3 regions of the Vibrio sp. STUT-A11 genome follow, and region 2 is predicted to be linked to each of the others. Evidence: predicted binding sites of a transcription regulator. Region 2 holds the regulator's gene; each other region holds the start of a gene.
What was found. The regulator PurR, encoded in region 2, represses purine synthesis genes. The targets are predictions, from matches to a motif close to TNANGNAAACGTTTNCNTNA.
Positions count from the first base shown of each region.

Region 1: a site for PurR is predicted at 4,638-4,657, ahead of glyA (serine hydroxymethyltransferase). Genes of this name have one in related genera too.
Region 3: a site for PurR is predicted at 3,119-3,138, ahead of pyrD (quinone-dependent dihydroorotate dehydrogenase). Genes of this name have one in related genera too.

Region 1 is NZ_AP026763.1:2,580,566-2,587,772, forward strand. Features, by position in the region: gene OO774_RS12135 (serine hydrolase) at 1-653, shown strand, start outside; gene ybeD (DUF493 family protein YbeD) at 793-1,071, shown strand; gene lipB (lipoyl(octanoyl) transferase LipB) at 1,248-1,910, shown strand; gene lipA (lipoyl synthase) at 1,907-2,872, shown strand; gene glyA (serine hydroxymethyltransferase) at 3,331-4,581, opposite strand; gene OO774_RS12160 (YitT family protein) at 4,928-5,533, shown strand; gene treC (alpha,alpha-phosphotrehalase) at 5,613-7,207, opposite strand, start outside.
Region 2 is NZ_AP026763.1:2,248,818-2,256,024, forward strand. Features, by position in the region: gene torR (two-component system response regulator TorR) at 1-471, opposite strand, end outside; gene torD (molecular chaperone TorD) at 736-1,383, shown strand; gene purR (HTH-type transcriptional repressor PurR) at 1,815-2,819, shown strand; cyclic di-GMP riboswitch class I at 3,085-3,173, shown strand; gene OO774_RS10570 (TfoX/Sxy family DNA transformation protein) at 3,290-3,880, shown strand; gene OO774_RS10575 (TVP38/TMEM64 family protein) at 4,063-4,755, shown strand; gene OO774_RS10580 (DUF2007 domain-containing protein) at 4,755-5,078, shown strand; gene OO774_RS10585 (alpha/beta hydrolase) at 5,279-6,082, opposite strand; gene glgA (glycogen synthase GlgA) at 6,209-7,207, opposite strand, start outside.
Region 3 is NZ_AP026763.1:1,799,848-1,807,054, forward strand. Features, by position in the region: gene rlmKL (bifunctional 23S rRNA (guanine(2069)-N(7))-methyltransferase RlmK/23S rRNA (guanine(2445)-N(2))-methyltransferase RlmL) at 1-727, opposite strand, end outside; gene OO774_RS08590 (cell division protein ZapC) at 1,222-1,764, opposite strand; gene pyrD (quinone-dependent dihydroorotate dehydrogenase) at 1,932-2,942, opposite strand; gene OO774_RS08600 (NAD-glutamate dehydrogenase) at 3,252-7,207, opposite strand, start outside.

The sequences.
Region 1 (7,207 bases), 330 kb from region 2:
CAGAACTTTACTCAACGCCATACGACATGGCACTGCTAGGTAAAGCGCTTATCCGTGATGTACCAAACGAGTACCGCGTTTACGCTGAGAAGAAATTCACCTACAACGGCATTACCCAATACAACCGTAACGGCTTGCTTTGGGATAAGAGCATGAACGTTGACGGTATCAAGACAGGCCACACAAGTAACGCGGGTTACAGCTTGGTAAGTTCAGCGACTGAAGGCCAAATGCGTCTGGTTGCGGTAGTGATGGGGACTAAAGATGCTAACGCTCGTAAATCAGAAAGTAAAAAACTGCTAAGTTACGGCTTCCGCTTCTTCGAAACTGTTGCTCCACATAAAGCTGGCGAAACGTTCGTAGAAGAAAAAGTATGGATGGGTAACAAAGACACGGTTGCACTGGGTCTGGATAAAGATACTTTCGTAACCCTTCCACGCGGTGAAGCAAAGAACCTAAAAGCAAGCTTTGTACTTGAAAAAGAGCTAGAAGCCCCAATTAATAAAGGTGATGTAGTTGGTAAGCTATACTATCAAATCGATGGTGAAGATATTGCCGAATACCCGCTAATGGCGCTGGAAACCGTAGAACAAGGCAGCCTGTTTAGCCGTATGTGGGATTACATCGTATTGTTAGTTAAGAGCTTCTTCTAAAGACAGCTAAAGATTAACAAACCGATTCATTAAGCCGCCGACTATGGCGGCTTTTTAAGTCAATTATCCTCACCTTGAGTTCAGCTTAATTTGACTGTACTATTTCGCACCGCAACGAATACCAACTGGAGTTACCGATATGCTAACCATCAACTCTGATGCTAAATTAAAAGACCTGCTTGAGTTCCCTTGTTCTTTTACTTACAAGGTAATGGGTCATGCAAAGCCTGAGCTTCCAGAACTTGTTCTCGAAGTCATTCAGCGCCATGCACCTGGTGACTACAGCCCAACAGTAAAACCTAGTGCGAAGGGCAACTACCACTCGGTGTCTATCAATATCACAGCGACCTCAATCGAGCAGGTTGAAGTCCTTTATAAAGAACTGGGCGAAATCGACATCGTTCGTATGGTTCTATAAATATTTGATAAATTAAATTTTTTTTGAAAGCAGCTACGGCTGCTTTCTTTTTACATATCAATAAGATAATAAAACTTTACTCTGCTTTGAGTTAAAAAACTGTTACTCAATGGTAGAGTAGAAGGATTATCCAGTTTATAATCCAAACACTTTATATAATCGCGACAGGAAATACCATGCAACACCAACTTGTTGTAAAACGACTTGGCCGCCAGGACTATGAGCCCGTATGGAAGGCAATGCATGAGTTCACAGACCAACGTACAGAAGAGACACCTGATGAAGTTTGGTTGGTAGAACATAACCCAGTATTTACCCAGGGTCAGGCTGGTAAAGCCGAGCACCTGATCAACACTGGCGATATTCCTGTCGTGCAAAGTGACCGCGGCGGTCAAGTGACTTACCATGGTCCGGGCCAGTTAGTCGCTTATTTCTTGATCAACCTGCGCCGTAAAAAATTAGGCGTACGAGATCTCGTTACCAACATCGAGAACCTCGTGATCAACACGCTAAAAGCATACAATATCGACTCTGCAGCAAGACCAGACGCGCCTGGTGTCTACGTCGATAGCAAGAAAATATGCTCTCTCGGCTTACGTATTCGTAAAGGCTGTTCCTTTCATGGCCTCGCCTTAAACGTCAATATGGATTTAACACCATTCCTGCGTATTAACCCTTGCGGGTACGAAGGTATGGAAATGGTTCAGGTCAGCCAAGTGGGTGGACCGGACGATGTGGAAGCTGTAGAAAAGCAACTAATACAAGAACTCGTTACTTTGCTCGACTACGAGCAAGTGGAATTCAGCACAGAAGCACCTTCTCAAGGTAATAAAGCATGAGCAAACCAATCCAGATGGAAAAAGGCGTTAAATATCGTGACGCCGACAAAATGGCATTGATTCCAGTAAAGAACATGCCTACAGAGCAGAAACAAGTGCTGCGTAAGCCTGATTGGATGAAGATCAAGCTACCAGCCGATAGCCAGCGAATCCAAGACATCAAAGCAGCAATGCGTAAGAACAAGCTTCACTCTGTATGTGAAGAAGCATCTTGCCCTAACCTGGCTGAATGTTTTAACCACGGTACTGCGACCTTTATGATCCTGGGCGCAATCTGTACTCGTCGCTGTCCGTTCTGTGATGTTGCTCATGGCCGCCCTCTTCCTCCTGAAGCAGAAGAGCCACAAAAGCTGGCGAAAACCATCGCTGATATGAAGCTGAAGTATGTAGTAATCACTTCTGTAGACCGTGATGATCTGCGTGACGGTGGTGCACAGCACTTCGCTGACTGTAACCGCGAGATCCGTGCATTGAACCCTAACATCAAGATTGAGACTCTGGTTCCTGACTTCCGTGGTCGTATGGACGTAGCTCTTGATCTGATGAAAGATAACCCGCCAGATGTTTTCAACCACAACTTGGAAACTGCGCCACGTCTTTACCGTAAAGCTCGTCCGGGTGCAAACTACAAGTGGTCTCTGCAACTATTGAAGAAATTCAAAGAACAGCACCCAGATGTACCGACTAAGTCAGGTCTGATGATGGGTCTTGGCGAGACTAAAGAAGAGATCGTCGAAGTACTGAAAGATCTGCGCGAACACGGTGTAACTATGCTGACGCTTGGTCAGTACCTGGCGCCAAGCCGTCACCACTTGCCAGTAGAACGTTACGTTCCGCCATCAGAGTTTGATGAGCTTAAAGAGATCGCCCTAGAACTTGGTTTTACACACGCCGCGTGTGGTCCATTTGTTCGCTCTTCATACCATGCCGATATGCAGGCTCAAGGTATCGAAATCAAGTAATCTATTGATTCTAAATCTAAAAAGGTTGGCGCTTCGCCAACCTTTTTTGTATCTGGTAAGTGATGCTCAAAAGCTATTCCACCACCGTCATTCTGAACAGCGACGAAGGAGCGTGATTCAGAATCTGTTTTCAGAGTACAGATGACTTTGGGGAAGACTTTGAGTAAAAGAGTGTGCCGCAACAAGATTCCTGATCTCGCCTAGGCTCGTCGGAATGACGTGGTTTGGATATTTTGAAGGGGACAGTGTCGGTAGCCATCCCCTAACCACACTCACCCTTCGCTATAACGAATGACAAACTCTTTCCATATGCCAGAAAAACAAAAAGGCCCTCAATTGAGGACCTTTCATATATCAATGTTCAAAGTAGATGAGTCGAGTTCAAGGAGAACACACGGAGTTTGCGCGAGCAAATGAGTATGTTCGACACCGAAATCGGCTTACTCTATGAAGAACAATTATGCGTAAACTGGTAGACGCTTACAAATATCTAGCACTTTCTGTTTTGTTGCTTCGATAACTTCTTGGTTGTCGATGCTATCAAGAACGTCACACATCCAGTTCGCAAGCTCTTTTGCGTCTTCTACTGTGAAGCCACGGCGAGTGATTGCTGGCGTACCAACACGGATACCAGACGTTACGAATGGGCTACGTGGGTCATTTGGTACTGAGTTTTTGTTTACTGTGATGTTCGCTGCGCCTAGTGCTGCATCCGCTTCTTTACCAGTAATGTTCTTGTCGATTAGATCAACCAGGAACAGATGATTTTCTGTACCGTTAGAAACGATTTTGTAACCACGCTCTTGGAACTGAGCAACCATTGCTTTCGCGTTTTCTACAACGCGAGCTTGGTATGCTTTAAATTCAGGCTCCATTGCTTCTTTGAACGCTACCGCTTTACCAGCGATCACGTGCATTAGAGGACCACCTTGACCACCAGGGAAGACAGCTGAGTTCAGCTTTTTGTACATGTCTTCGCCAGCGTTAGACAGGATAAGGCCACCACGTGGACCTGCTAGTGTTTTGTGCGTCGTTGTCGTTACAACGTGTGCGTATGGTACTGGTGTTGGGTAAACACCTGCCGCGATAAGACCAGCAACGTGAGCCATATCTACGAATAGGTAAGCATCCACTTTGTCTGCGATTTCACGCATGCGTTTCCAGTCAACGATTTGAGAGTAAGCAGAGAAACCACCGATGATCATCTTAGGCTTGTGCTCAATCGCAAGCGCTTCCATCTCGTCGTAGTTGATTTGACCAGCTTCGTCGATACCGTAAGGGATAACGTTATAGTGCTTACCAGAGAAGTTTACTGGAGAACCGTGAGTCAGGTGACCACCGTGTGCCAGGCTCATGCCTAGTACTGTGTCGCCCGGGTTAAGCAGCGCCATGTATACTGCGCTGTTTGCTTGAGAACCTGAGTGAGGCTGTACGTTTGCGTATTCACAACCGAATAATTCGCACGCGCGATCGATTGCTAGTTGTTCTGCTTTATCTACGTACTCACAACCGCCGTAGTAACGCTTGCCTGGGTAGCCTTCAGCGTATTTGTTCGTTAGCTGAGAACCTTGAGCTTCCATTACACGTGGGCTTGTGTAGTTTTCAGAAGCGATAAGTTCAATGTGTTCTTCCTGGCGAAGAGTTTCTTCCTGGATAGCTGCGAACAGTTCCGCATCGTAATCTGCGATGTTCATATCACGCTTAAGCATCTGTATCTCCTGACTCAGATTAGTACTGAAATTGGCAAAAAAACTGTTTAATGACCGAGCGCAAACGTTTCCGTCACCCTAATGGCGCGCATTCTACATAATTTGATCTAGGTCATAAAGAGAAAATTTAAATTTTTCTCATGCAGTTTTTTCATGATGACGAGTAATAAATATCATGTCGATGTTGCAATTATTTAAACAACAGTCATTACTGTCAATTTTGCGCTTTACACCCTGTAAAACAGCAATTACATAGGTTTACCGTAAATTTCGGCCTCTAGCTACCGAAAAGATCATCTTTTTACTATTATGCTCGCCTTATTTCTCACCGATGACTGCAACTTTGATGGAAAAACACTCGCTAAAAGAAGACTGGATAGCAATTCTCACGGGCACCTTTTTGGTAGCTCAAGGCGTTTTCTTTCTCCAATCCGCGCAACTCCTGACTGGAGGAACCACCGGATTGGCTTTGCTTATTAGCCAATTTACACCTTTTACCTTTGGTGTGCTGTACTTTTTAGCTAACTGCCCTTTTTATCTGTTAGCCTGGAAACGCTTTGGCCGTCATTTTGCCATCAACAGTGTCATTTCTGGTGCTTTAGTTTCAATTTTTGCCGATCATCTTTATTTACTGATTTCATTAGAGTCCATCAATGAAGTCTATTGCGCTGTCGCGGGCGGGTTATTAATGGGATTAGGTATGCTGATCTTATTCCGTCATCGTTCTAGTCTGGGCGGTTTTAACGTGTTGTGCTTGTTTATCCAGGATAAATTTGGCATTTCAGTCGGCAAGAGTCAGATGGCGATTGATGTGTGTATCGTATTGGCATCGATGTTCTTCGTGTCACCTTGGATAATCGCTCTGTCAGCTTTAGGGGCGTTTGCGCTCAACCTGGTACTCGCCATGAACCACAAGCCACATCGATACTCTGTCACTTACGGCTCTCAATAAACCTCGACGAAAAAGAAAAAGGCTTTGGGGAGCATTCCAAAGCCTTTTGTGAGGACAAAAGTCCTAGAGGGGCGTTCTCTTAATCTTCAATCAACAAGATTCGAGTTTCATACGGGCGCAATGCCTGATGATGTGAAGCAACCACACTTGCTGAATTATGGTAGTTGGACAACAAACACTTCGCTTTCGCCATCTCAAAACGCTCTGGCAAGACACATTCCACCTCTTCCCCATAGTAATTATTGATACACAAAAGCGTCTGGGTTTTATTCTGGCGAGCATACGCAAAAATACGCGAATGCTCTGGCAGCAAATCTTCATAGCTGCCGTCCGTGATGACCGGGACCTGTTTGCGCAGCTCAATCAAACGCTTGTAGAAATAAAAGACCGAGTTTAAATCCGCTACTGCTGACTCCGCATTAATTTGCGGATAATTCTGCGCGACCTCGAGCCAAGGCGTTCCTTTGGTAAAACCTGCATGCTGTTGGCTATTCCACTGCATGGGTGTGCGAGAGTTATCACGAGACTTCTGCGCCAGAATCGCCATCATCTCTTGGTGGGAAACGCCATCACGATGAACCATGATGTCGTACATGTTGGTACTTTCAACATCGCGATATTGACTGATCTCGGTATAACCCGGATTGGTCATGCCAATCTCTTCCCCCTGATAAACGTAAGGCGTGCCCTGCATCATATGAACAGACGCTGCCAGCATCTTCGCTGATTCAATGCGGTACTGCTGATCATCACCGAGTCGACTCACGACACGTGGTTGGTCGTGGTTACACCAGAACAGCGCTCCCCAGCCTTTACCGTTTAACCCGGTTTGCCAGTGATTAAAGATTTGTTTGAGCTGAAGAAAGTCAAACAGTGCTTTGGTCCACTTTTCACCGTTAGGGTAATCCACTTTCAAATGATGAAAATTGAACACCATAGAAAGCTCTTTGCCATCTAAAGACGAGTATTGCTGACAGTGCTCAAGTGTTGTCGAAGACATTTCTCCAACCGTTACACTGCCGTACTTTTGAAATACCGCTTGGCTGATTTCCTGCAAATACTCATGTACTCGTGGACCATCGGTATAAAAACGACGTCCATCGCCAATATCATCACTTGGGAAATCTTGCTGTTTGGAAATCAGATTAATCACATCCAGGCGGAAACCATCCACGCCCTTCTCTGCCCAAAAGCTGATCACGTCTTTGACTTCTTCACGCACGACTGGGTTTTCCCAGTTTAAATCCGCTTGCTCTTTGGCAAACAGGTGCAAGTAGTACTGACCGGTTGCTTCATCCAGTTCCCATGCGTTTCCACCAAACTTGGATTGCCAGTTATTGGGCTCTGCCCCCTCTACCGGATCTTTCCAGATGTAGTAATCCCGATATGGACTGTTTTTGTCACCCAATGCGGACTGAAACCACGAGTGCTCCGTTGAGGTATGGTTGACGACAATGTCCATGATAATTCGGATACCCAGCTGGTGCGCCTCCGCCAGTAACTCATCGAAGTCAGCCATGGTGCCGAAGTCAGGATTGATCGAGTAGTAATCGGATATATCGTAGCCGTTGTCGATCATTGGCGATGCATACACAGGCGTTAGCCAAATCGCATCCACACCAAGGTGCTTTAAATAATCCAGTTTAGAAATGATCCCTTTGATATCACCCGTAC
Region 2 (7,207 bases):
ACCATTGCGGCTCAACGCTCGACGTTGAATATCAAACGTCCACTCGCCAAAACGAACAATATGTTGCTCGTTGGTTTCGTTTGTCTTGCTTGTCCCATTGCGTGCGGTCGAAATACGCCACAGCAAGTTTTTAACGCGAACTAATAACTCACGAAGTTCAAAAGGCTTGGTGACGTAATCGTCAGCCCCCATTTCCAGGCCAACAATTTTGTCGATGCTATCCGTGCGTCCTGTAACTAATATGATACCAATATCCGATTGGCTGCGTAATTCGCGCGTAAGCATCAGGCCGTCTTCACCCGGCAAATTAATATCCAGCATGATAAGATCAACATCGCCAGCTTGCAGTACCTCACGCATTTGCGTGCCACTCTCTGCTTCACTGACTATATAACCTTCATTTTGAAAATAACCCGCTAGCTTACTACGCGTTACAACATCATCTTCTACGACTAATACGTGATAGCTCATTTACACCACTTTCTGTCATTGATCATTCGAGATGTATTCTATTCATAACTATTAACATTTCTAGTCATAGGCGGACTAAAAAGCAAGATTTAGTGATTTTGTTGATTCAAAACAAGCTTACCAAGCCCTGTTAACAAATGGACATATTTCTCTATAAAACATCATAGTTATAGTTACTGCTGTTCATTTTAATTGATTACACTTAAAGGATATCTGAATTTGATTTTGTGGTGCCAGAAATAGAGCATCATTCAGGAGCCTAAAATGCAAGAAGTGAAAGCTTTTAATGAAAAACGTGCCGAAATTTACTGGTGGTTTTCTAGCTTATTCGCCAAAGAACTAACAGACAAAGAATTGGAGACTTACCATAGTGTCGAAATTCGTAGCTTTTTGGCGGGCTTAGGTGAAAATGAATCTCTCAAGCCCTCGATAGATAACCTTGTAGACGCACTGAACCGCCTACAAGACCGCGCAGATGCTCAGCTAGAGCTTGCTGCGGACTTTTGTGAGCTGTTCTTAAAAACCGAAAAGTACGGTGCGCTTCCCTACGCTTCTATGTACATTGGCGAATCTGGTTTGCTCAATGACAAGCCAGCAGAAGAGATGGAAAAGTTGATGGCTGAGTATGGTGTCCAAGTTGACGACAATCTAAAAGAACCAGCCGACCACTTAGCGGTAGAACTGGACTTCTTGGGTAACATGATCATCCGCTCTAATGAGTTTGAACAAGAAAAACATATGGAAGCAGCCTTCGTTAAACAAAATGCATTTATCGAAGGTCAACTCATGTCTTGGTTACCACAATTCTCGCAAAAGTGTCAGCAATTGGATGACTTTGGCTTCTACGCCAGCGTCGCGCAACTATTAATTGCATTTTGTAAACTGGACAGCGCTTACCTTCTTGGTGAATAATTGCCGCCTGTTTTAGGGAGCCTGGCTATTAGGTTCCCTATTTTTTATTCGTTAACTATTAAAATTGTTCCAAGCGCTCGCTTTCTAGCAATCAAAATGTGACTTCAGAGACACAAAACCATTGCTGAAATTATTGCCAGCCTGCTCGCATAGGGCTAAAATGTGAACGCAAACGATTAAATATGATTTTATGTAAACCGCTGAAATAAAGCGGTTTTTGTGTTTTCTTAATAGGTTGATGACCTTTCTTCACTCGGTTGAAGAAAATGAGCATTATCGACCGCTGTTGCTACTTACCCTCTACCGACTTCGGAGTAACCACTGCTAAACAGACTCAGCGCCATTGTTAATGTTGCGCTAAGTTTACACAAACACTCAGCACTAGGTTTATCTTCCACGGTATATTAGTAGCTCGATACAGGACACCATTTATGGCCACTATAAAAGACGTTGCTCGATTAGCCGGCGTTTCTACCACCACTGTTTCGCACGTTATCAACAAAACGCGCTTTGTTGCAGAAGCAACGCAAGAAAAAGTAATGAAAGCGGTTGATGAGCTTAACTATGCACCAAGTGCGGTTGCTCGTAGCTTAAAATGTAACTCAACGCGAACTATCGGTATGTTGGTAACGCAATCTACCAACCTATTCTTCTCTGAAGTTATCGATGGTGTAGAAAGTTACTGCTACCGCCAAGGCTACACACTTATCTTGTGTAACACTGGTGGTATTTATGAAAAGCAACGAGATTACATTCGCATGCTCGCCGAAAAGCGTGTCGATGGCATACTGGTGATGTGTTCCGACCTGACAGAAGAGCTGAAGCAAATGCTTGACCGTCACGCTGATATTCCAAAAGTAGTCATGGATTGGGGTCCAGAAAGCTCGCAAGCAGACAAAATCATGGATAACTCAGAGGAAGGCGGTTACATCGCGACTAAGTATCTGATTGATAACGGTCATACCGATATTGCTTGTTTAAGTGGTCACTTTGAAAAACTCGCATGCCAAGAGCGGATTGCTGGATTCCGTCGAGCAATGGCAGAAGCAAACCTACCGGTAAACGAAGACTGGTTTTTTGAAGGTAACTTTGAATGTGATACCGCTGTTTTGGTCGCAGACAAAATTACCGCAATGGCAAAACGCCCAACAGCCGTATTCTGTTTCAATGACACCATGGCGTTGGGTCTCATGAGCCGTCTACAACAGAATGGCATTAAGATTCCTGACGAGGTATCCGTCATCGGTTACGACAATATCGAGTTGGCAGAATACTTTTCGCCACCGCTAACAACGATCCACCAACCAAAGCGTCGTGTCGGTAAAAATGCCTTCGAGATTCTGCTTGAACGTATTAAAGACAAAGAACACGAAAAACGCATTTTTGAAATGCAGCCAGAGTTGGTCGTTCGAAATACAGTGAAAAAACTCAATTAATGACCAGTAAGCGCTCACCTGAGCGCTTATTTTTTGTCCGGAAAAATAACTTTATCACCCTTTTGTTCACTTTAGTCAGCAAACGCTTTATAAGTTACTGTTTTTTTTAAACACGATCCACCTCACATCGCCTCAAACTTGTGCTCAGCCTTCAATCTCAAATACGAAACTAAACCCATAAAACATGGTCGTTTTATTGAAGCAATATCACAATTTGATCTCTGAAATGTGATGTTAATTCAAGATAAAAAGTATTCTCTACCTGTCACGCACAGGGCAAACCATCCGAAAGGGTGGGACGCAAAGCTTCCGGCCTTAACCATTCGATAAATGGAAGGTAGCGGGGTTACCGATGGCAAATATGCATATAATGAGTTTACCCTTTAATGACATTGTGCTTGCATGTATTTGCTACTCTCTCGGACCTGACTTTTGGTGGCGTAATATTAATTACACCGAGATAACACATCATGGATAAACCGATACTCAAAGATTCTATGAAGCTATTTGAGGCACTTGGTACGATCAAGTCGCGCTCAATGTTTGGTGGCTTCGGACTTTTCGCTGATGAAACGATGTTTGCACTGGTTGTGAATGATCAACTTCATATACGAGCAGACCAACAAACTTCATCTAACTTCGAGAAGCAAGGACTAAAACCGTACGTTTACAAGAAACGTGGTTTCCCGGTCGTTACTAAGTACTATGCGATTTCCGACGACTTATGGGAATCCAGTGAACGCTTGATAGAAGTAGCGAAGAAGTCGTTAGAACAAGCCAATTTAGAAAAAAAGCAGCAAGCCAGTAGTAAACCTGACAGGTTGAAAGATCTACCCAATTTACGACTAGCGACAGAACGAATGCTTAAGAAAGCTGGTATTAAATCAGTAGAACAACTTGAGGAAACTGGCGCATTAGGCGCTTACAAAGCGATACGTGATACGCACTCCGCAAAAGTAAGCATTGAGTTGCTATGGGCTTTAGAAGGGGCGATTAACGGCACTCATTGGAGCGTTGTTCCCCAATCTCGAAGGGAAGAGCTAAAAAGTGCGCTCTCTTAGCCGAAAGAGATAAACCTTTTCGATGTATAAAAACCGCAGTTTCGACTGCGGTTTTTTTTGAAATTTTTTCCAGCCTCAAACTGTCTGTTATTTTGTATATCAAATGATTGTTATGAGTACCATATTTAACTACTGGTACCTGTTAACGTTTTAGAGCAAGGCTGTTCTTCTGGAGTACGACAATGAATAAAAAACTGGTTTTTGGGTTAATACTGCTGTTAACGATAATTTTATTAGCCGTTAACTTTAGCCAGTACCTCACTTTAGAGAACGCTAAAGCCCAGCAAGACGCACTTAACGCCTATATCGATCAACGGTTTGTCTTTGCTGTTACGCTCTATTTCGTCGCTTATGTCGCGATCACCGCGTTTTCTATTCCCGGTGCAGCGGTCGTCACTCTGTTAGCCGCTGCTCTATTCGGCTTTTGGACTAGCTTACTTCTCGTCTCATTTGCCAGTACGATCGGGGCAACGTTAGCTTTTCTGAGTAGTCGTTACTTATTACGAGATTGGGTACAAACAAAATTTGGTTCAAAGCTCAACGCGATTAACCAAGGCGTCAAAAAAGACGGGGCATCTTACCTACTCTCATTACGATTGATCCCTGTATTTCCTTTCTTTCTAATCAACCTATTGATGGGATTAACCCCGATGTCTGTTGGCCGATTTTATTTGACCAGCCAAATAGGTATGCTTCCAGGCACCGCTGTTTATCTCAATGCAGGTACTCAACTGGCAACGATTGAAAGCCTCTCTGATATCGTTTCACCGAGCGTGTTAGCTTCATTTGCGTTGCTTGGGCTTTTTCCTATCATTGCTAAATGGCTGATGAATAAATTCAGACCCACTCAAGTGCAGCCAAATGGAAACTCTTGATGAAGATATTTATTGCGAAAAACCCGGCAGAAGCGCATATCGTTTGTGAGTTGCTGAAAACAGAGCAAATTTTTTGTGAAGTACGAGGAGAAGGCATTTTCGGATTGAAAGGAGAGTTACCATTCGGCGACGATACCGACCCTTACGTTTGGTTATTGAATCCAGAACAGAAGATGAGAGCCTTGGCTATTATTGAAGCCTATCAAAAACAGACACAGCCAAACACCTATCAAGATTGGACATGCCCTAAATGTTCGGAACTCAATGAAGGCCAATTTGGCGCGTGCTGGCAGTGTGGCTATCAGATAGATGAAAGGGGATAGGTAGTTAAGGGGATGGGTAGTTAAGGCGATAGGTCCTAGATCCTAGGTCCTAGGTCCTAGGATTGCTCGCGGGGACTTCGGTGTTTTTATTGAACGTTGGTATTTGTTGTTTTGGAATACGGTGCGCTTCGCTTACGGAAAACTGAATACAGCAAGAGAGCTAGAGCTCCCCTAGGGCCTAAAACCTAGGACCTTATAGATTACGCAACTAACGTTTGTTGCTTGATGAACTCAATCGAGTACTGATTAAAATCCTCTGGACGTTCTACATTACAAACGTGGCCGCAGTTGGGGATCTCGCGAAGCACACTCAGTTTATGTGCCGCAACCATCTCTTTCACCGGTTGGATGAACATGTAATCTCTGTCCCCCATCAAGTAGAGGGTTGGAATCGCTAATTCTCTGTCTTTAAAGTACTTCATTAACGGGTTCACATCCGCCGCCAAAATAAACCAACGCTTAAACTCTTTTTGACAGAGCTTTTTAGCTTCTCTTATAAACAGGTGCCGAGACTCGCGTTGATTACGCTGTGGCATCACAATATACGCGAACAACTTGTACAGCCACATGTAAGGCAAGATATGTTTGCCAAAGTTACCCAGTTTAACGAGTATTTGTGATCGTGTATTGAGGCGAGTAACCGCACCACCTAACACCATTGAATCCACTCGGTCAGAGGCCAACTCGGCAAGATTTCGCACAATGATCGTACCTAATGACATCCCGACAAAATGCGCAGACTGGATTTTTAAGTGATCCAAAACTTTTAAGATATCTTGAGTCACTTCCGTGAACGTATAGCGACTGGTCATCAATTCTTTCAATAACTGATTTGACTTCCCATGTCCTCGCAGATCTATCAGCACTAAATTAAAGTGCTGTTTATAGGCTTTAATTTGCTTAAACCAAATTGAAGAACTGCCACCAGCACCGTGCACGAAAACCACCCACTCATTACTGGTGGGATGCAAGTAGGTTTTATGGAAAAGTAGCGGCTCAGTCATATACCAGTAATAATAGTATTGTTATTAAATTAGAGGGTGCAATCCTATCACATTAGGGTTACACGCGATAATAAAGGCACCGCTTTAGGTGCCTTTTGTTACAATTTTAGATTAGTGCAAATAATGTCAATGCGGAAAAGAAAACGTTAATGCTGAGTGGTAAAGCTGCAAATATTCTTCTGCAGCTTTACGCCAGCAAAAATCCTGTTGCATTGCATGCAGTTGAACCCGTCTCACTTCCTCAGAGTTTTGTGCATATAGTAACAATGCCCTGAGCATGGTTAACAACAAAGCTTGCGGTGTTGGATCATAAAATACAAAGCCCGTCGCATCAGACGGGTCAGCATCATAATCATTGACACTGTCTTTTAGACCCCCAACGCCTCGCACAATAGGCAAAGTACCATAAGCCATGCTGTAAATCTGATTGAGTCCACACGGCTCAAATTCAGACGGCATCAAAAAGAAGTCAGACCCAGCTTCAACCAAATGAGCCAGCTCATTATCATACGCTTCAACGAAGACAAACTTATCTGGGAACTGTTCAGCAACTTCGGATAAATGTGTAGCAAGAACAGGATCTCCCGTCCCGACTACAACTAATTGGACGTCGTGCTTTAGAAAGTCCGTCAACACTGGCAGCAAATAATGTAGCCCTTTCTGCATTGTCAGGCGACAAACCATGCCAAACATAGCACAGTTGTTCTCGGCCAAGTTCAGGCGTTGTTGCAGTGCTTTTTTACAAGCACTTTTGCCTTCAACCATACTTTGTTCACTGGGTTCAAAATTCAGTGGCAAATAAGCATCTGTTTTAGGGTTCCAGGCACTGTAATCACAACCATTGAGAATACCGACTAAATCATTCGCTCGTTGTTGGAACTCCCAAGCCATTCCATGACTACCAAGCTCTGTCTGCAACTCTTCGGCATAGGTAGGGCTAACTGCGTTGATTTTATCCGCGTTTAATACACCCGCTTTAAGCATCGCGATGTGCGTTGAACTAACCCCTGCATCGGGTACATTTCGACTGTGAAACTCACGCAGGCATTGCACCTCATCGTAGCGAAACACGCCTTTAAACACCGCATTATGAATCGAGATCACGCTGCGGATATTTGCATAAAA
Region 3 (7,207 bases), 450 kb from region 2:
CCTCAGATTTAATCTCGGCCCACAGCTCAGGTTCGAAGTCTTCTAGTGACTCAAAGCCCCATTGCTTACGCTTCACACCAGGCGCCATATTGGCTGCCATCATCGCCGCTTCGATAAGTAGCGTGCCTGAACCACACATTGGGTCGAGTAAAGGCTGATGGCCATCCCAACCACAACGCATGATGATCGCAGAAGCTAATGTTTCACGCAGAGGGGCGCGGCCTGATTCCGGACGGTAGCCACGCTGATGAAGTCCACTACCCACCATATCCACACCAAGCAATGCTTTGTCTTTGTGCAAGCGAACATGAACACGGATATCCGGACGCTCTTTACTGATATTTGGACGAGGTAATCCTTTCTTTTCAAAGCAATCGACGATGCCATCTTTTACTTTCATCGCACCGTATTGGCTATTGCGGATTTCACGGTTTGTACCGTTAAAGTCGACAACGAAACGCTTTGAACTATGGAATTGGTTCACCCAGTTAATGGCCATTGTAGAAAGGTACAAGTCCATATCATCGTTACAGGTGAATTCAGATAAAACACGTACAAATCGAGACGCCAAACGGCTCCACAAACAACAGCGATAAACTTGTTCGTTTGTCGCTTTAAATTTTACGCCTGCCTGTACTGGTTTCGCATTTTCGATGCCTAGTTTAGTCAGTTCTTCAACAAGCAAATTTTCCATGCCATTTGAAGTTACCGCGAGATATTGATTCATAGTGTTCTTTCGCTGATAAAAAATGGCTTCAATTATACCTGACTTTACGATCAATGCCTCGTTTTTAAAGGTATTTTCCCTTCCGTTAGCACAAACACTCACCAGTTAGCTGATCTAAAAGTTACTACATTTTGCACTTCAATCAACTTTCATCTCGTTTTCCTTTTAACCATTAAACGGTTTCTACTGCGATAGTGAATACTTATTTACCATTAAATTGGACTATACCAGTATGGGTTTATAGTTGTTATAAAATTACATTCTGTTGATATAGGGGAATAAATGGGTAAATATTAAGCACCAAGTTGCCTAACATTAGAAAAAGCTAAGTTAAAAAAAGTGGAATAAAAGTGACCTACCTCATGATTAAGTGCACGAAAAATGTACAGTTACAGAGGCATTTATGTGGAAAAAGTGAAGTGTGAAGATAAAAAAATCGACCTGAAGCGGTCGATTAAGGCAAACAAAGGAACGAAATAAAGAAATTAAATCGGTTATCCAACCATGGCCATTGGAGCCATCACAAATAGGTGGCTTGCACATGCCATACGGTCATGCATCACTTTAATCGGTTGACCAAATGGTAGGGATTTGTTTCCATCAAGAACAAACTCATCTTGTCCTACATAAAGGCACAAGCTAGACGTTTCTCCTGGCTCAAGTACAATGAAGACACCTTCAGAGTATTGGTTAGTAAGGAAGACCATATCCCCTTCTTCTGGTTCATATCCAGAAGACTGAGCATCGAAAAACCAACTTTTAGGTTGTACTGGCTTATGGAAGCGTTTAGCAGCTACGCAGTATAGGGTTAGTTCTGCTTGACGGTATTCACTGATATCGAGACAGCGAATACGTTCATTAAAGGTCTGAAACGCACTAGCATCATCGACAGTAAATTCGTTGTTTGAGAAGGCGCAGTTGACTAACAGCTTTCGGGTTAGATTGGTTTGGAAAATCATTTCCTCCCCTAAATCCAGCATTAAACAAGCTTTATGCTCGTCATAATACCAATTCCATTTGTCGCTGGGTTTAAGCATTGTTCCGTTCTCTCTTGACTAGTTAAATCAGTGGTAAAGAGGTAAGACGCTTAATTACCTACTCATGATTTTTTAAATTTTACAAATGAACGAATAAAAAAAAAGAGGAAACAAGGTCCTCTTTTTTTGTAATAACTAATGTAAACTCAGCGAGTTGTTAAAATATTTTAAAGATTTTTAACAATATCGCATACTAAACCTGGACCGTGATAAATAAAACCTGTATAGACTTGGACCAACTTTGCTCCGGCCATCATCTTCTCTTTTGCCGCAACATAAGAATCAATACCGCCTACACCAATGATCGGCAGTTTGTCGCCAAGCGCTTCATGAAGTTTACGAACCACTTCGGTAGAACGAGACTGTACCGGACGACCACTTAACCCACCCGCTTCATTCGCGTGTTTCATACCTTCAACAACGGTTCGATCCAACGTGGTGTTGGTTGCGATTACGCCATCAATGTTGTTCTTAATCAGAGACTCACAAATCTGAACGATTTCATCATCACTCAAGTCAGGTGCGATCTTCAGTGCCAGCGGCACGTATTTATCGTGTTTTTCTGCTAGCTCAGATTGTTTTGCTTTCAATTCAGCAAGCAACTCATCCAATGCCTCGCCGTATTGAAGCGAACGTAATCCTGGCGTGTTTGGAGAAGAAATATTCACCGCAATGTAACCTGCGTATTCGTATACTTTTTCCATACAAATCAGGTAGTCTTCTGCCCCTTTCTCAATCGGCGTATCTTTGTTTTTGCCGATATTGATACCAAGTACACAGTCGAACTTCGCTTTCTTCACATTCTCAACCAAGTGATCAACACCTAGGTTGTTAAAGCCCATACGGTTGATGATGCCCTCTGCTTCCACTAGACGGAACAGACGTGGTTTATCATTGCCAGGTTGCGGACGTGGTGTTACGGTACCGACTTCAACGAAACCAAAACCCATCGCATCAAACGCTTCGATACATTCGCCGTTTTTGTCTAAACCAGCAGCAAGACCGACAGGGTTACGGAACGTTAGCCCCATGCACTCTACTGGACGATTTGGTAATTGTTGACGATAGAAAAGATCGAGAGGTGTGCCGTTAAAGCGTTGGAAATTCTTAATTGCAAGATCATGTGCCTTTTCGGCATCAAGTTGGAAAAAGCCAGTTCTGGCTAGACGGTAAAGCATTGTGCCTCCGAAAGAAAAAAGCCCCGTGTAAACGGGTCAATATTATTTACTGTTTTTAATCGTAATTCAATGAAAATGAACGAATTAAGTAAAATCATATTTCTCATAATTAATTATCTATTAAAAACAGTTGGTTACAATGAATAATCGATCGCAAAATTCATAATCATTTATAAAAAAGCAATCGATTTCAGTACATATAAAGTTAAATTCATGGTGACAGCGTAACTTAAATTTCGCTAAGGCCTGGTAATCAGGTACAAAAAAGCCCCGTATCTCTACGAGGCTTTGACTAAAACGCTAACTCTCCTACTCGCTTGGTGAGCAGTTTAAGTTAAGCAATACCAACTCACGCAGTGCAACCGAGAATTTCGCGAACTCATGGACTGAGCCAACTTTAAACTCGTTTAGGATACTTTCCCAACGTTGCAGTGACGGCTCATTGGATTCCATCCAGTTATCAAGCGCTTCCATCACATCAAACTCTTCTGACGCGCAGTTGCAATTTAGTACCTGAGCGGTTAGCTGACGTTGCTGCCAATCTAAGTCTTCACGGAACGCTGCTCGAGCCAACGCTTGCCAGTTGTTGTCTACAGCTTGGTTATTGATTTGCTTCAAGAACCAGTGCAGAGACAGACGGTCACCTAAGTTGAAGTACAACTTAGATGCTTGCTCAACCGTTTTGCCTGTTTCACTTGCCACTGCTGAAATATCCAGTGCAGATTGCAGACTTGATAAGCGCGCGACTTGATGAGCCAGTTTCTCTTCAACCCCTCTTTCCATCCAAACTTGTGCGAGTTCGTTGTGCTCTTCAACTTCTGACTCAACAAGCATGCTATCTAGCGTTTCGCTGATAACGTTCACATCTTGTTTGTAAAGATTGATCAATTCACCCACAGTGTATTTGCCGCTACGATTACGCAGTAGCCAACGAGCAATTCGGCGTAGAGCACGACGAACATAGAACATGATTTCGTATTGTGCTTGCGCTGTCGCTACGTTATCCAGCTCACGAGTCTGTTTTAGAATCGATTCTAGTTCGAAGATTTCACGTGCTGCACTGTAAGCATTTGCGATATCAACAACACTTGCCCCCGTCTCTTCTTGCAAGCGAGTGACGAAGTTACAGCCCATCTCGTTAACCATTTGGTTCGCCAGCGCTGTCGCGATAATTTCTGCACGTAGCGGGTGGTTAACCATTTGATGTTTATAGTTACGGCGTAACTCACTTGGGAAATACGCAACGAGCTGTTTCGCATGGAACTCATCATTGGCGATTTCGTCAGAAACAAGCTGCTGCTTCAATACCATCTTGCCGTAAGCAACCAGAACAGAAAGCTCTGGACGTGTCAGACCCAAGCCCTGCTTTTCACGCTCTAGAAGCGTTTCATCATCAGGGATGTATTCCAGTGCACGATCCAAGAACCCTGCTTTCTCCATAGTATGGATGAAGCGAATCTGTTCTTTAACGATACCGACGCCCTGCTGCTCAGTAACAGAGATTGACTCTGATTGACAGTAAGCATCATCAAGAACGATTTCACCGACTTCATCTTCCATCGACTCTAGGATTTGGTTACGTTGTTTAACAGTCAGATCACCATTTGAAACCAAACCATTGAGAAAGATCTTGATGTTTACTTCGTTATCCGAACAGTCAACACCACCTACGTTATCAACGAAGTCGGTGTTCACGCGGCCGCCGTTAAGTGCGTATTCGATACGACCTTGCTGAGTCATACCCAAGTTACCGCCTTCACCGACAACCTTCGCTCTCAGATCACGACCGTCGATACGTAGCATGTCGTTTGCACGGTCGCCAACGTCAGTGTGCGTCTCGTTAGAAGCTTTAACGTACGTACCAATACCACCATTCCATAGAAGATCCACTTTCATTTTCAGGATCATCTTAATCAGATCGTTTGGCGCCAGAGAAGCTTTCTTAGTACCCAACATTTTCTGAATTTCAGGTGTTAACTGGATCGATTTCGCACGGCGAGAGAAGATGCCACCACCTTCGGAGATCAACTCTTTGTTGTAATCTTCCCAGCTTGATCTTGGCAGATTAAATAAGCGGTTACGCTCTTCCCAGCTTGACGCTGAATCTGGATTTGGATCAATGAAGATGTGCATGTGGTTAAATGCAGCTTGTAGACGAATGTGCTTAGAAAGCAGCATCCCGTTACCAAACACGTCCCCTGCCATGTCACCAACACCGATAGCAGTAAAGTCCGTGGTTTGACAGTCAATGCCCATTTCACGGAAGTGACGTTTCACTGACTCCCAACCACCTTTCGCTGTGATACCCATTGCTTTGTGGTCGTAACCGTTCGAGCCACCAGATGCGAATGCATCACCCAGCCAGAAGTTGTATTCCTCAGAGACTGAGTTCGCTAAGTCTGAGAATGTTGCAGTACCTTTATCTGCAGCAACAACCAAATATGGGTCGTCTTCATCGTGACGTACAACATTTTGCGGATGAGCGACTTCGCCTTCAATGATGTTGTCTGAGACATCAAGCAACGCGCGGATAAAGCGTTTGTAACAACGTTGACCTTCCGTGAAGATCTCATCACGTGTAGTAAGAGATGGTTGACGTTTACAAACAAAGCCACCTTTCGCTCCAACAGGAACGATAACCGTGTTCTTAACTTGTTGTGCTTTAACCAGGCCAAGAATCTCTGTACGGAAATCTTCTTGGCGATCAGACCAACGCAAACCACCACGTGCTACTTTACCACCACGCAAGTGAACACCTTCGATATCCGGTGCGTAAACGAAGATCTCAAATGCCGGTACCGGTTGTGGAATCTCTGGGATTTGACTCGGCTTCATCTTCAATGACAACCAAGGCTTAGGCAGTTTGTTCTCGTCAGTTTGGTAGTAGTTGGTACGTAGCGTCGCCATGATCATTTCCATGTAACGACGAATGATACGATCATCATCCAAGCTTTCTACACGATCCAATTGCTCAGTCAGTTTCTTGATAAGATCATTCTGACCTTTCTCGCTACCTTTGTGCTTAGGATCGAAACGCTTGGTAAACAGCTTAACTAGACCTGTTGCTAGGTCTGGGTAGTGGCTTAGCGTATCTTCAATGTATTGTTGACTGAATGGGAAACCAACTTGACGCATGTAGCGCGCGTAAGCACGAAGAATTGAGATTTCACGGCCAGTCAGTGAAGCACCTAAAACAAGACGGTTAAAGCCATCACTCTCTAAGTTACCAGACCAAATCGCTGCAAATGCTTGTTGGAAACGATCTCGCGCTTCACGAAGATCTACCGTTTTCTCGCTCTTATGCAGCATTGAGAAATCAAGGATCCAGAATGTCTGACCGTTGGTTTTCTCGATCTCATACGGAGATTCACCGATCACGCGTAGACCCAAGTTTTCTAACATTGGCATTACGTCAGAAAGATGGATCGGCTCGTCTCGGTGGTAAAGTTTCAAACGTACTGCTTTTGAATCTGCCGCTTCTTCTTGAGGACGGTAGAACAACATTCCCAGTTTGTTGTCATCGCTTAATGCTTCCAAGCGTTCAATATCTGCCACTGCAGAGCTAGGCATCATGTCTTCTTTGTATGAACGCGGGAATGAACTCATGTACTCTTTTGAAAGTGGAAGACCTTTGCTTTCACCAAAGTTAGCGATGATGGATTCTTTAAGTCTGTCGTCCCAAGAGGTGGAAACTTCCATTAGGTTTTGCTCGATCTTTTTCACGTCTACATCAATGTTGTTATTGTCTACACGAACAATGTAATGCGTTCTGGCCAAAGGACTTTCTGAGAAGTAAGTGGTGAATTCAACTTCTTGCTCACAGCCAAAGTATTGTTGGAATATACGTTGAGTCTGGCGACGCAATTCTGTGTTGTAACGGTCTTTTGTTACGTAGACCATGCAGCTAAAGAAGCGGCCAAACGGGTCTTTACGTACAAACAGACGAATCAAGTCGCGATCTTGCATTTGCACCACGCCCATGCCGACTTCCAGCAACTCTTCTTCGTTTGCTTGAAGCAGCTCATCACGTGGGTAGTTTTCTAAAATATTGTGCAGTGCTTTGTATGAGTATGATCCGTGACGGTAACCACTTGCAGTTAGGATACGATCCACTTTTTCACGAATCAGTGGAATGCTTTGAACCGCTTGGTTGTATACCGCCGACGTGTAAAGGCCAGTGAAGCGGTGCTCACCGATCACTTTGCCATTTTCATCAAACTTCTTGATGCCAATATAGTCAGTGTAAGCAGGACGGTGAATACGAC